DNA from 3 places in the Anaerostipes amylophilus genome. Region 3 is predicted to be linked to each of the others. Evidence: riboswitches for the same ligand, from Rfam matches in the RefSeq annotation. Region 3 holds a riboswitch; each other region holds the start of a gene.
The links. Region 3 has a riboswitch for cyclic di-GMP ahead of OCV53_RS09170 (hypothetical protein). Riboswitches for the same ligand answer to the same signal wherever they lie in the genome.
Positions count from the first base shown of each region.

Region 1: linked by a shared signal. The riboswitch ahead of OCV53_RS11115 (response regulator) and the one ahead of OCV53_RS09170 (hypothetical protein) in region 3 are both predicted to bind cyclic di-GMP.
Region 2: linked by a shared signal. The riboswitch ahead of OCV53_RS04795 (nucleoid-associated protein) and the one ahead of OCV53_RS09170 (hypothetical protein) in region 3 are both predicted to bind cyclic di-GMP.

Region 1 covers NZ_JAOQJG010000007.1:174,713-179,507, forward strand. The annotation lists gene OCV53_RS11115 (response regulator) at 1-2,304, opposite strand, end outside; cyclic di-GMP riboswitch class I at 2,537-2,627, opposite strand; gene OCV53_RS11120 (PBECR4 domain-containing protein) at 2,619-2,936, opposite strand; gene OCV53_RS11125 (hybrid sensor histidine kinase/response regulator) at 3,056-4,795, opposite strand, start outside.
Region 2 covers NZ_JAOQJG010000003.1:67,170-71,964, reverse strand. The annotation lists gene OCV53_RS04805 (L,D-transpeptidase family protein) at 1-151, opposite strand, end outside; gene OCV53_RS04800 (butyryl-CoA:acetate CoA-transferase) at 397-1,737, shown strand; gene OCV53_RS04795 (nucleoid-associated protein) at 1,826-2,848, opposite strand; cyclic di-GMP riboswitch class I at 3,257-3,345, opposite strand; gene OCV53_RS04790 (electron transfer flavoprotein subunit alpha/FixB family protein) at 3,509-4,543, opposite strand; gene OCV53_RS04785 (electron transfer flavoprotein subunit beta/FixA family protein) at 4,568-4,795, opposite strand, start outside.
Region 3 covers NZ_JAOQJG010000005.1:258,488-263,282, reverse strand. The annotation lists gene OCV53_RS09195 (phosphoenolpyruvate carboxykinase (ATP)) at 1-552, shown strand, start outside; gene OCV53_RS09190 (MarR family winged helix-turn-helix transcriptional regulator) at 620-1,030, shown strand; gene OCV53_RS09185 (YcxB family protein) at 1,151-1,696, shown strand; gene OCV53_RS09180 (hypothetical protein) at 1,714-1,836, shown strand; partial or broken gene OCV53_RS12460 (hypothetical protein) at 1,836-1,895, shown strand; cyclic di-GMP riboswitch class I at 1,951-2,026, shown strand; gene OCV53_RS09170 (hypothetical protein) at 2,149-2,424, shown strand; gene OCV53_RS12255 (response regulator) at 2,421-2,873, shown strand; gene OCV53_RS09160 (endonuclease III domain-containing protein) at 2,946-3,578, shown strand; gene OCV53_RS09155 (YczE/YyaS/YitT family protein) at 3,694-4,353, opposite strand; gene OCV53_RS09150 (LysR family transcriptional regulator) at 4,582-4,795, shown strand, end outside.

The DNA of each region.
Region 1 (4,795 bases), on a different contig from region 3:
AGTGCCATTCATCAGGTTCACAATATTTCTGCTGATTGCCATTCCCAGACCAGTTCCCTGGACTCTGGTTGTCCGGTAGTCATCCGCGCGGCTGAACGGATCAAACATGATTTTCTGGAATTCCGGTGACATACCGATCCCATTATCCTCAATCGTAAATTCATAGCATCCAAGTTCTGAAAATCCATTTGGCTTTTCCTCTATGGAAAAAATAATATTCCCGCCATCCGGTGTATACTTGATCACATTACTCATCAAATTCACAAATACCTGCTGAATCCTCAAGCTGTCACCACAGACAGCCTCATGTTCAATATGATTGATGTGTATATCAAAATTATGTTTATGTTCATCAAGCACCGGTTTCGTAAGTGTAATAAGATTATCTACCAGATCTGACAGATTGAAATCTTCCTGTGCCAGTGTCATTTTTCCACTTTCAATACGTGCCATATCCAGCACTTCATTGATCAGCCCCAGCAGATGGCGGCTTGATTCTGTGATCTTGCTGAGACATTCAATGACTCTGTCCTGGCTCTCAACATTTGCTCCTGCGATTGCCGTCAGACCCACAATCGAATTCATTGGTGTCCGGATATCATGGGACATATTGGAAAGGAATTCTGTTTTCGCACGATTTGCATTTTCTGCGGACCGGTAAGCCTCTTTCAGTGCCTGACGGGATTCAATCTCTGCTTTCTTCTCCTGTGTCACATCCATGGATGCCAGCAATACCTTTTCCAGCTTTCCGTTCTTCCATTCCAAGGGAATATAAGAAGCGATTTTATAAGTCTTTTCATCCAGGCTGCAATACTCAAACTTATAAATATCATTTTCACTTTTCAGTTTTTTCTGAATATTATCCGGGGCTATCAGGATATCTATAGTTTCCAATGGTTCCAGTGTCTTATATTTTTCAAGAACCTGCATCTGAAAATCATGATAAAATCCCAGAGGTTTATATATCATATGTCCATTCAGATTGTAGAATTCATATTTGTCATTTTCCAGATCACAGACAACAAAGCGGTCAACCAGACGCACAATACTCTGGATCAGCTGCTCCATGGAAGCATTATCCGCTGCCATCTGCAGATGCCGTGCGCTCTCTACCTTTGCCTCTGTGATATCACGCAGAAAGATCATGGCATATTCTGAATCCTCTATCTCGCCACGTATGACCACATTGCGGACCCATCGTTCTTCTCCATTCAGAGTGATACGGCACTCCAAATCCAATTCGGTTTCCAGACCCTTCAGCCTTTCTGCAATATAACCACGGTCGTAAAAAGAGGATACCGCCTTCTTATCTATCTCCACAACATAGGAATCCACAAAATGCCGGATCAATTCATCCCACGTATGACTCTGTTCAAAGACGGTCATCAGGGACGGTTCAACCTTAAAGGTATCAAAAGTATTTGCTTCCAGATTCACATAATACTCGCACAAATCTGCTTTCGTAAAAGCCCGGTGGAAAGCAGCAGATTTTTGTGCCTGCATGATTTCTTTTTTCTCCCCATCAATGTTAATAAAAATCCCGGCAATTCTGCTGGCAGAACCATCCAGACGGCGTATTACTTCTGCCGATGCCCGAAACCACTGGTATTGATTATCCTTCATTCTCATACGATACTCTACCTGGTATTTTATCTGGTTCGTCTTATCCTTAATTGCCGCCTGAAGCTGCACCATTACTCTTTCTTTATCCTGTGGATGCAGAAGATCTGACCAGGATTCCAGTTTATTCGGAAAGTCCAAAGTGTTATGATAGCCAAGCATTTTTCGGAATTCATGACTCCAGTTTGCATTCACAATCTCACTGTTTTCGTCACAGTCAAAATACCAGAAGCCGGAATAGATAGCCTCATTGAGCAGTGTCAAATTTACATGATCCCAGTTGACCTGTACGGACATAACCCAGATCTGTCTGCCCGCCTCATCTGTCGCATCCTCTTTACAAAGCCGTACATTTTTCACTGTACCGTCTGCTGCAAGGATCTGTGCTTCCCCTGTTCCGTGAAGCTGCCAAAAACGGTCTCGCTCCAGTATATCTTCCTCACCATAAAAGAAGTTTCTCAATGAGCCTTTTGTCTGTTCCATGAAAGTATCGAATGTATATCCTGTACTATGCAACAGCAGATTATTCACAGACAAAATAGACAGGTTTGGGTCATAAGATCCTGTCATTATACCTACTCCACCATTATTTTCCAGTGTTTTCTGTACGGCCTGTGACATGGTCTGTGTCTGTCCCGTTACAGTCTCACCTAAGGAATATATTTTGTCCTCATAATTTTCCATTTTATAAAAATCCTCTCTCTGTTTTATGCTTCACTATCCTGCTTTTATCTGTATACAGAGAACCTGTCCCTGCTAGTTTTGTTACCTATTTTTGCATACAAAAAGGACACTTGCCAAAATCTGCCAGTGTCCCTACTATATTTCTCTAAAATCACACATCTATATAGTATAAAAGGTATCGGAATCTCTTCTGTTCAAACATCTTTTCCATATATTATGATGATATGGAAACAGTGGCAACCGGCTGACCTGGTCAAACTTTCTGACTTTAGCCCCTTCTGGCTTTGCGTCCCTGCCTTTCAGCAGGTTTGCCTTTAAATAATTTCTATTTTTATCAAAAACAAAATACCATAAAGTTTTTCATACGTCAATATTGCTGAATAGAAAATCTGTGTATTTTGCGTATGCCAGCCTGCATTGTCAGTTATCGATCGGCTCGCCAAACCACTCACCATAAAATTATTTATTACAATTTCACTGGCTGCAAGATGTGGAACCTTTTCAGATGGAAATGATAGATGAATTGTGTACAGTTGCTGTTTGTAGCCAAATGTAAAAACATAATAATATTCTGTTAGTTCTTTCCACGCAACGGCTGCATCATACAATAATCCGTAATCATTATTTTCCATACACACCATCTTCTGATTTGCTGTCTTATTCAGCAGAAATACCTGCCAGTTTTACATTTACGTTATAATATCCTACAGAACGTGAAAAATAGGTATACGGATTTGAGAAGTTGCAATCACTACACACAATATTCACACAAAATTCTCTTTACGTTTTCAATTTTTATAGGCTTTGCCAAGTGAGCATTCATTCCTGCTGCCAGACACTTTTCTTTATCTTCTCTGAATGCATTTGCTGTCATGGCAATAATCGGGGTTGTCTCAGCATCTGGATGTTTCAGTGACCGGATTGTTTTTGTCGCAGTAATCCCATCCATTACAGGCATCATGATATCCATCAGAATTGCGTCAAAATAACCTTCCGATTTCTCCTGGAACATTCTGACCGCCTGCAATCCATCTCTTGCAACTGTCATATTTGCACCTTCATCAGACAACAGCGTTTCCGTAATTTCTGCATTCAATTCATTGTCCTCTACCAGCAATAAGTTTAATCCGCTGATATCCATCTGTGCCGCTGTTTTCTTTACTGTATCTGGTGCGGGAGCAAGTTTAAACGGAATCCTGATGATAAAGGTTGAGCCAATGCCTTCTTCGCTTTTAACTTCAATAGTTCCACCCATCTTTTCAATCAGACCTTTTACAATCGCCATTCCCAGTCCAATTCCCTGCTGTGTACTTCTTGCATCCTCTCTTTCCTGCGAAAACGGCTCAAATATATGCTCCTGGTATTTCCTGCTCATACCAATGCCAGTATCAGTTATGGTCCACTCATATGTCGTAATTCCGTCAACAGCTTCTGTATAATCTGACACCGTCATTATCTTGCCGCCAATCCGGTTATACTTAATACAGTTTCCATAAATATTAAGAAATATCTGTCTTAAATGTACCGGACTTCCATAAATAAAAGGATATCGAAGCCCTTCCTTTTTTGCACGGAACTGCATCTGGATTCCTCTGTCTTTTGCCCGCTGTTCTATGATAGTCAGAACATCCTGACTTAATTCCTCAAAGTTGATGATTTCCTGCGTCAGAGGTACATTTCCATCTTCAATTTTGCTCATCTGAAGGATATCATTAATAAGAGACAATAGATAGTCTGCAGCTACCTGCATTTTTCTGAAATTTTTCAGGACCAATTCCCTGTCATCAAAATGTTTCTCAGCAATCTTCATCAATCCGATAATTCCATTCAGCGGGGTTCTCATATCGTGAGACATCCTGGAGAGAAAATCAGACTTGCTTTTATTTGCTTTCTTTTCACTTTCCAATGCAATTGATTTGTGCATGAAGTCATTTTTATCCAGCATGAGATTCCAATGTTCAATGGTTCCGTCTTCTTTTATTACTTTCTGTCCACGATCTTCGATGTATTTGTATGTGCCGTCCTTACAGCGTATCCGGTAAATAGTAGCATAATGATCAGAATGAGTATATTGATTTAATGCATCTGCAAGTCCGACCTTCACGTCATCTGGATGGGCAAGACCGATAATATTACCGCCAGAAGCATCCATCAGTTCCTTTGGCGTTGCGTAACCGAGCATATTTGCAAATTGTTCTGAAACATATTTGAAAGAGTATTCTGGGTCATCATTACTGATTTTGACACCGTCAGGGATGGATACGGTAAATAACTCCAGCTGACTTTGCAGTTTCTTTGTCAATTCCTCGATCATGGCCTTATGCTTTTTCTCTTCTGCCAGAAGCTTCGCATACTCTCTGTTTGATTTTTCCAGTGCCCGCTCTTTTTCCTCTAAACGGTAATGTTCTGTACGGTCAAGAACATAATTAACTGCAATGACATCTCCAGTTTCCTCTTCACGGTACAGGGCCATGTGATCTTCTGCAAGCAT
Region 2 (4,795 bases), on a different contig from region 3:
CTGCTGTCTTTCCAGCAACATTCATTCCATTGATCTTAGTTCCCCAGAAGAATTTCTTACTGAAGTAAAAACCAATCACAAAATAGATTACCAGTACCGCAACAACTGCAATTCCAAGATAATGTTTCCATGTTAGTTTTTTATTTTCCATTTGTTTTATCCCTCCTAAATACAACTTCCTATTATAGTGCAATCTTTCTAAAATAACTACTGTTTTTTTATACTTTTATGTATTTTTATAGAATCAATTTTCATAATTTTTTTGGTTTTTTTAAGATACTTTGATAATTTTTTAACATTTTCTCTTGTACTTACACATTCAAAATGATAAAATATAACTAGTGTGTTAACAATGAAACTTAGATTTCATCTAATTTATTTTTAGGAGGACTTATTATGTCATTCACGCAAGAATATCAAAAAAAATTAACAACAGCAGATGAAGCAGTTAAGGTTGTAAAATCTGGAGACCGTCTGGAATATGGATGGTGCGTAACAACTCCAGTAGCTTTAGATGAAGCACTGGCAAAACGTATGCCAGATCTTGAAAATATCCAGATCCATGGTGGTATCGTTATGCGCCCACTGGCAATCACTCAGATTGAAAATCCAGCGGACCATTTCACATGGAATTCCTGGCACATGGGTGGTTTAGAAAGAAAATGGATCAATGAAGGATTCTCTTTCTATGCACCAATTCGTTACTCTGAATTACCAAGCTACTATCGTGATTATCTTCCAGAAACTGATGTCGTTATGATGCAGGTTGCACCTATGGATGCTCACGGATATTTCAACTTTGGTCCTAGTGCATCTCATACAGCTGCTATGCTTGAGAAAGCAAAATGCGTTATCGTTGAGGTTAATGAGAATATGCCTCGTTGCCTTGGAGGATTTGAAGAAGGAATCCATATTTCCAAAGTTGATATGATCGTTGAAGGAAATAATCCAGCAATCGATGAATTAGGTGGCGGAGGAGCTGCGACTGAAGTTGATCAGGCAGTTGCAAAACTGATCGTTGATCAGATTCCTGATGGAGCTTGTTTACAGCTTGGTATTGGTGGTATGCCAAATGCCGTTGGATCTCTGATCGCAGAATCTGACTTAAAGGACTTAGGTGTTCATACAGAAATGTACGTTGATGCGTTCGTTGATATTGCAAAAGCTGGTAAGATTACTGGAGCTAATAAAAACATCGATCGTTATCGTCAGACATATGCTTTCGCAGCAGGTACTAAGAAGTTATATGATTATTTAAATGATAACCCAGCATGCATGAGTGCTCCTGTTGATTATACAAACAGCATTGCTACTATTTCATCCATTGATAACTTTATCTCTATCAATAATGCGGTAGATATTGACCTTTATGGACAGATCAGTGCTGAATCTTCAGGAATTCGTCAGATCAGTGGTGCCGGCGGACAGCTTGACTTCGTTATGGGTGCTCACTTATCTAATGGTGGTAAGAGTTTCGTATGCTTGTCTTCTACTTTCACAAATAAGAAAGGTGAGACATTCTCAAGAATCCTTCCTACATTACATAATGGATCTATCGTTACTGATACTCGTGCAAATGCTCACTATATTGTTACCGAATATGGTATGGCTAACTTAAAAGGTAAGTCTACATGGGAACGTGCTGAAGCATTAATTAACATCGCTCATCCAGACTTCAGAGACCAGCTGATCAAAGATGCTGAAACTGCTCATATCTGGAGAAGATCTAATAAATAAACTTCCAAAAGAGGTTTAATAGTTTTTTAAATTTTCCAAATTTTAAAAATCCCGAATCCATTCATTCTGTTGGATTCGGGATTTGTTTTTATTTAATTTTTACGCTCTCAATATTCTTAATGATGATCGTGCTTCCACCACCTGATTCTTCAATGATCTCAACATTATCTTTCATATTATATTCTTCCATTGGAATCTTAATCTCAATCCCTGTATCTGTTTCTAGCATCTGATATTCAAGTCTCTTTACTGTATTTTCCTTTGCTACAGTAAATGTATCATACTGCATATCGTATCGTTCAATCTTCTCATCAAATTCCTGTTTCTTTCCTTGATGATTTCCAAAAAGTTTATCTCCGATCTCATTAACTTTAAACGCCTGATTCTCTGAAAATTCTTCTCTTAAACGGCTTTTCATATCCAGCCTTTTTGCAATACCATCTTCTGGATAATGATTGTTGATATCATTGATGACTTTATTTAAAATCTGAAATTTCTTTTTTGGTGCAAGATCTGCATAACATTGTAAAAAACGTTCTGACAGATAATTGATCTTATCTCCATTTAACATCTCATATTTCTTTTCTACCAATCGCACTTTATATTCTGACAGATCAATAATAACTGCTTCTGTAAGTTTTGCCGAATCTGTCGGCATAACTCTTTGTTTCACGATATCATTTGCCTGTACATCTTCTTCTTCCTGATGCACATATGTCACCTTATAATTCATTTTTAGCAATGCCAGATGAACTACACTTTGAACTTGAAATGTAACACAAAGTAAATCTCCTGCTGGGATTGTAACACTATCACACATGATGTCAAATAAATTTTCTCCAAGTATTCTCGTTGCCTCAATAAAACTCTCGTCATCGGTCTCATCCATGCTTTCTAACAGACTTAAAATTGGTGAAACACTGCCATCAAACTGACATCTTTTCGCATCATCACTTTCCATAATCTTAAAAATATGCCCTCTGACAAATTCCATAAGATCTGGTCCCATATCAAGAAGCTGGCTGGATAGCCCAAGGTAACCTGTATGACTATCTAATATATGTAAAATTCCTTTTCTGATGATAATATCGTCTTTCTGTATATGTTCCATCTTTATCTCCTTTTTGTTTTTATTCCTTGTATTTTATCATATCGACTCTTTTTAGGCAAAAGATAATCCTGGTTCGCAGAAAAAAATTTTATAACAAAAAAGTCATGGTTCCCTACACCATGACTTCTGCTAATATGAAAAATCCCCATGTATCCTCACTACATAAAACTGGCAACCCACTGTCAGTGATTCTTTCTGCGAACCCCTTCACAAAAACAAATCAGTGAGAAATGTAAAATTCCATATTCTCTATAGGATCCACTCATTGATATCTTACTCGTGGCAAAATGTTATCTTCAGGCTCCCTATTTCCTAAAAATAAAAAACCGTATATAGAATAATCTCATAATCTATAACGGTTGCCTCTATCAGGATAAAATATCCATATCACATTCCCTTAATGTTAAATGTGGCAACCGGCTGTCATAATCTCTAAAAAGACCTTAGACCCTTTGGCTTTGCGTCCCTGCCTTTCAACAGGTTTGCCCTATGAATAAATATGAACTTTTATTTACATATATAATATCATGATTCATAAATAATGTCAATCATCTTTTTCTTAGTTATTAATATTTATAATAGTTTTCTTTCCTTATACATATAAAAAGTCCGCGATAAAATTACCGCGGACTACTTAAGGATTAAATTCTCAAAAGTTGATTATTTAACAACTGCTCTTAATTTTTCTGTTAAAGCTGGTACGATCTTGTTTAAGTCTCCAACGATTCCGTAATCAGCTACATCAAAGATAGGAGCTGTCTCATCTTTGTTGATTGCAATGATGATATCAGATTCTTCCATACCTGCAACATGCTGGATTGCTCCAGAAATACCGATTGCGAAGTATACGTTAGGACGTACAGTTTTTCCTGTCTGTCCAACCTGAATATCTCTTGGCTGCCATCCGTTATCTACAACGGCACGAGAACAGCTTACTTCTCCTCCAAGAACATCTGCTAATTCTCTTAACATTCCGAATCCTTCTTCTCCAACTCCACGTCCACCAGATACTAAGATCTTAGCGTCCATGATATCTACTGTATCTGTAACAGATTTAACGATATCAACGATTTCAACGTATTTGTTGTCTGGAGTAAATCCAGGATTGTATTCGATAACTTCAGCTTTTGCTCCTTCAATAGGATCGATCTTCTGCATAACACCAGGACGAACTGTTGCCATCTGAGGTCTGTTGTCTGGGCAAGCGATTGTTGCGATTGTGTTTCCACCGAATGCTGGACGAGTCATTAATAACTGATTATGTTTCTGTTCTTTTCCTGGGATTGCTCTTAATGGGAAATCACCGATTTCAAGAACTGTACAGTCAGCTGTTAAACCTGTCTGAACACGTGCAGATACACGAGGTCCAAGGTCACGACCAATTGCTGTCGCACCAACTAACATAATTTCTGGTTTGTATTCATTGATTACAGATGCTAATGCATGTGTATATGGTTCTGTTCTGTATTCTTTTAATTCTGGATCGTCAACTACGATTACTTTATCAGCACCGTATTTTGCAAGATCATCTACTAATCCTTTAACGTCAGAACCTACAAGAACAGCAGTTACGTCTGTATCTAAGTCTTTTGCTAAGTCTTTTGCTTTTCCAAGTAATTCGAATGCGATTCCGCTTAATTCGTTATCTACCTGCTGTGCAAAGACGTATACGCCTCTATATTCTTCTAAACCCATTTTATTCACCACTTTTCCTTTTCACTAAATTACATGTTTTTCAGCTAATTTATCCATGATATAATCTACTGCTTCTTCTGGATCAAGTGTAACTTTTTCTCCAGCACCTTTTCTTACTTTGTCAGATGCTTTTGCGATCTTAGTTGGAGATCCAGCAAGACCAAGGTTAGAATCATCTACATCTTTAAGGTCTTTTCTTCCCCAAACAGTTACTTCTGCATCATATGCATCAAAGATTCCACCTGGAGTCAT
Region 3 (4,795 bases):
ACAATCCCACCAATCGTTAAGATCAAGGGAGCATCCTTAGCATCTGTTATGGGAGCAACACTTGCAACAAAACGAAGCAGTGCAGAACGTTTAGCTCCTGGAGTTGATCCAAACCGTCTGGTTGTAGAACCATACGCAAACCCATTTAGAACATATCCTCTTGTAAATGACTATAAGAAATTTAGAAAACTTGTAAAAGAAAGAAATGTGGACTGCTATATCATCAATACAGGCGATTTCATGGGTAAAGATATCAAACCTGCAACAACAATTTCTGCTATTGAACAGGTTGTAGAAGGAACTGGAGAATTCAAACAGTGGGGACCATTTACAGATATTGAAGTGCTTGAGATGGAAGGATATGTTTCAGACTTCAGCGATATGAATTATGTAGAGACATTAAAAGCAAGAATGACAGACAGATTAAATTTTGTCTTCGAGAAAGACGTAGAAGATGGTGGATACAATGCACTGCCAACACAGGCGAAAGAAGCATTAGCAAAAGTAATCGGTGAAGCACACAATTTAGAAGTGGAAAATTCCAACAATTAAAGGTATAATACTCTTAAATCGTTGTTTTTAGGAGGTGGATTAATTGGATAAGGATCGTTTAAATAATATGGTGGTAGACTTATTCCACGGAATTTCGTATGAAGAAGAGAAAGCCGTGATCACGGATGAGTTTAAGGATATTTCAAATAAAGATCTGCATATTATTGATGCGATCGGGATTAAGAAACCTAAGAATATGTCAACGATTGCTAGAGATTTAAATATTACGGTTGGGACACTTACAACCGCTATCAGTAATCTTTTGAAGAAAGGATATGTGATCCGCAAACGTGGGGAGAGAGACCGAAGGGTTGTTTATATATCACTTTCTGAGAAAGGGAGAAAAGCATACAATCATCATAGAGAATTTCATAAACAGATGATCCAGAGACTGCTTGATACGTTAAATGAGCAGGAACAGGATCTGTTGGTGAAGGTTATGCAGTATTTTCATGACTATTTTCGGGAACATATGTAAACTATAAGTATAGTTTTTAGGAGATAAGCATAATAAAAGATTCAGAGAATGGTACTCTCTGGATCTTTTTTGATTAAAGTATATGCGTTATCTTAAAAATAAAGCAGGGGGGGAAGGAATATGCTGCAACTAAATTACAAATTAACAGACGAAGACTACATAGAATTCAACGAATTTCATCAGTTAATTCATTCAGAGGTAGGAAAGAGAAATCTGTTTTTTCTAAAACTAGCAGGACCAATGATCAGTGTTCTTGCGATAGTAATTTTCATTTTGGCAAGAGCAGAAAAAATGTTGATCATTACAGAAGTAATTGTATTATGCATTTTTTCAATTGTATGTGTAGCACAGGCTAAAAAGATTATGAAAAGAGGTATTCGCAAGACAATTCTTAAAATGATAGAAACAGAAGGACTACCATTTGCAGAAGAAATAACATTAACTTTTACGGAAGATCAGATTATAGAGATAACAAAAGGCCAGGAAGTGAAAGTAGATTATCAAAAGGTAGAAAATGTTTGTGAAACAGAGACGGCTTTTTACATTTATATTAGTTCCATAGAAGCACTTATTATTCCTAAGAGAGTTTTAAATCAGGATATGGAAAAGAAATTAATACGAATAGTCACAGAGAATTTTGCACATCTTATTTCTATTAACAAATAAAAAAGGAGAGAAATAAGATGCCAGATATATTTTGTTTTCAATGCCAGCAGACAGCAGGCAATAAAGGATGTGTGGTAACAGGTGTCTGTGGAAAGCAGTTACAAATACACACCGGACCAAAGAAGCCGACCGATTGGTAATGGATGGATTATTTACAACAAACTGTATCATGCCGCCAAGAGAGAGTTATCAAGATCGCGTGTATACAACATCAGTTGTTGGATATGAAGGATTAAAATATATTGAACGAAAGAAAGATATAACGGCAAAGCAGTCGAAAGGCTGTGACGCAAAGCTATAGGGCCTTTGACATGGCAGCCAGTTGCACATTGTATAATAAGAGTGCAGGGGACACTGTAGATATATTTATCTATAGTGTTTTTTACATGTTTGAAGATATCAAGAAAGTATTTGACATAGATAAAAAGAGTATGAATAAGGAATAGGAAATAATGAATAAGGAGTTATTTAGGGAAGAAATAATATATTCTGTGGGTGATTCAAACTTGGAGGAGAATAGTTATGAGATGATCAAAGACGTGATCCGTAATAATCATGCAGTTGGATTTATGACAGGACATTATGATGAGAATCTGACAATTACGAATGTCAGTGGATTTTTACTTTATAATCTTGGATATGATTACAAGGAGTTTATGGAAATTACCAAAGGTTCACTTAAAAATTTATTTTATGGGGAAAATAGAAGTTTTTTGGAAATGATGTGACGATCATTATCTTATCGGCATATGATTATTCGGAGATCGAAGCAGAGGCAAGAGAGGCTGGAGTTGATGAATTTATAGCAAAATCATTATTCAGATCAAGGCTTACAGCAACACTAAAAAATATCATTGAAGGGAAATCCAATAAAGAGGCTAACATTGAGACTGCAGAAAATGGAAAAGAAGCCGTTGAAAAATTTGCAAATGCACCAAGTGGTTTTTATGACTTGATCTTTATGGATATTCATATGCCTGTAATGAATGGATACGAAGCAACGGCAGCAATCCGTTCCCACAGAAAATATAGAGAAAAACAAATACCGATCATAGCAATGACTGCCAATGCATTTGCAGAAGATGTTGTAATGGCGAAAAATGCAGGAATGAAGGAGCATATTGCAAAACCTTGGGAGATGAATCGTTTGTGCGAGATCATGCAGAGATATCTGTAATTTGACCAATTTTCTTTCCAGTGCTAAAATAACAAAAATAACCAAACAGCTTTTAGGGAGGATTTGCAATCAATGAACAAAAAAGAATTAGCATTAGAAGTAATTGAACGTTTGAAAAATGAATATCCAGATGCGGATTGTACACTGGAATATGATCAGGCATGGAAATTATTAGTCAGTGTAAGACTTGCAGCCCAGTGTACAGATGCAAGAGTTAATGTTGTAGTCAAAGGATTGTTTGAAAAATATCCAACTGTAGAAGCATTAGCGGCAGCAGATGTCGCAGATATTGAGGAAATTGTACGTCCATGCGGACTTGGAAAAAGCAAAGCGAGAGATATCAGTAAATGCATGAAAGTTTTAAGAGATGAATATGATTGTAACATCCCAACAGATTTCAAATCTATTTTAAGTCTGCCAGGTGTTGGAAGAAAAAGTGCCAATCTGATCATGGGAGATGTGTTTGGAAAACCTGCGATCGTAACAGATACGCATTGTATCCGTCTTGTGAATAGAATTGGTTTGGTTGATGGAATTAAAGACCCAAAGAAAGTGGAGATGGCATTATGGGAGATCATTCCTCCAGAAGAAGGTAGTGATTTTTGTCACAGACTTGTATGGCATGGAAGAGATGTCTGCACGGCAAGAACGAAACCACATTGTGAGAGATGTTGTTTGAATGATATCTGTCATCAGATCATTTAGAAGATTACTTAGCATTTATAATAAAAGAGTATGATAAAAAACCGTAATCACTAATAGTTTTTGTAGTGATTACGGTTTTTTACTGCATATTATTGTATATTGTTAAAGTTAAAAATTATGCCTGAAATCCTAAGTAAGCATTGATTCTTTTGTGGAACAGTGAAGAAAATACATTTGTAATATTTCCGCTTAAGAAAGCAGCGATCACAGTTCCGATTCCAACAGATGGTAATTCTGGAAGTAAAACAAAAGAAGCGACAGCAGAACATACTGTAAATAAAACTTCCAGACAAACTCTCACGGCACCAAAGCTTACATTTTTCTTCTCAGCGATACTCTTAACAAGACCTTCCATTGGCATAACAGCAAATCCAGAACTAATTGTAAATCCAACACCTGTAGATAAAACTGCACATGCAATAACAGATAATAAGATCTTTGCTGCAAGACCATGAGGCTCGATAAAGAATAAACCATAAGAAGTAAATTCAATAAATAAAGAATAAACAAATGTCAACCCAAGTTGAATAAACTGTATTTTCCCGAATTCACGGAGAACCACTGCTTCACAGATCAAAAATGTTGAGTTGATCAGAAAATTAAATAAAGCATAGCTGTGAACAGGGGAGAGATAACTTAAAGTTAAAGCCATTGTACAGCTTGGGGCAACTCCAAGAGTTGCTTTTAAAAATAAATTAGAACCAACAGACATGATCAGCAGTCCTAAAATATAAAACAATAATCTATGGTAGAAAAAAGTTTTTTCGTTTTTCATATTTTTATCCATCCTTTCTATCAAAATTCTATATTTTCATAAATTTATTTCCCTTTTGTGTTCTTATTATATAGAGGTAGAAGTAAGTATTGCAATTCCAGTTAAGACTTGATATATTCCATGTAGGAATATATACAGAAAATAGCAGCTAAAAGTGATTGAGTATGATGAAAAATGAGAATAAAAAGTGTAAAATGAAATATATGAAAATAAAAGAGGATTATAAAAATGGAAATACAACAGCTATATTATTATATGGAATTATGCAGACAAAAGAATTTCACAGAGGCTGGGTATTCTTGTAATATGACACAAGGTGCATTGTCAAAGCAGATCAGAAAGCTGGAAAATGAATTAGGAACAACATTGATCCGTAGGAATACCCGGAGATTTGAGTTATCCAAAGAAGGGGAAATCTTTTTGTCTTATGCAAAAGAAATGA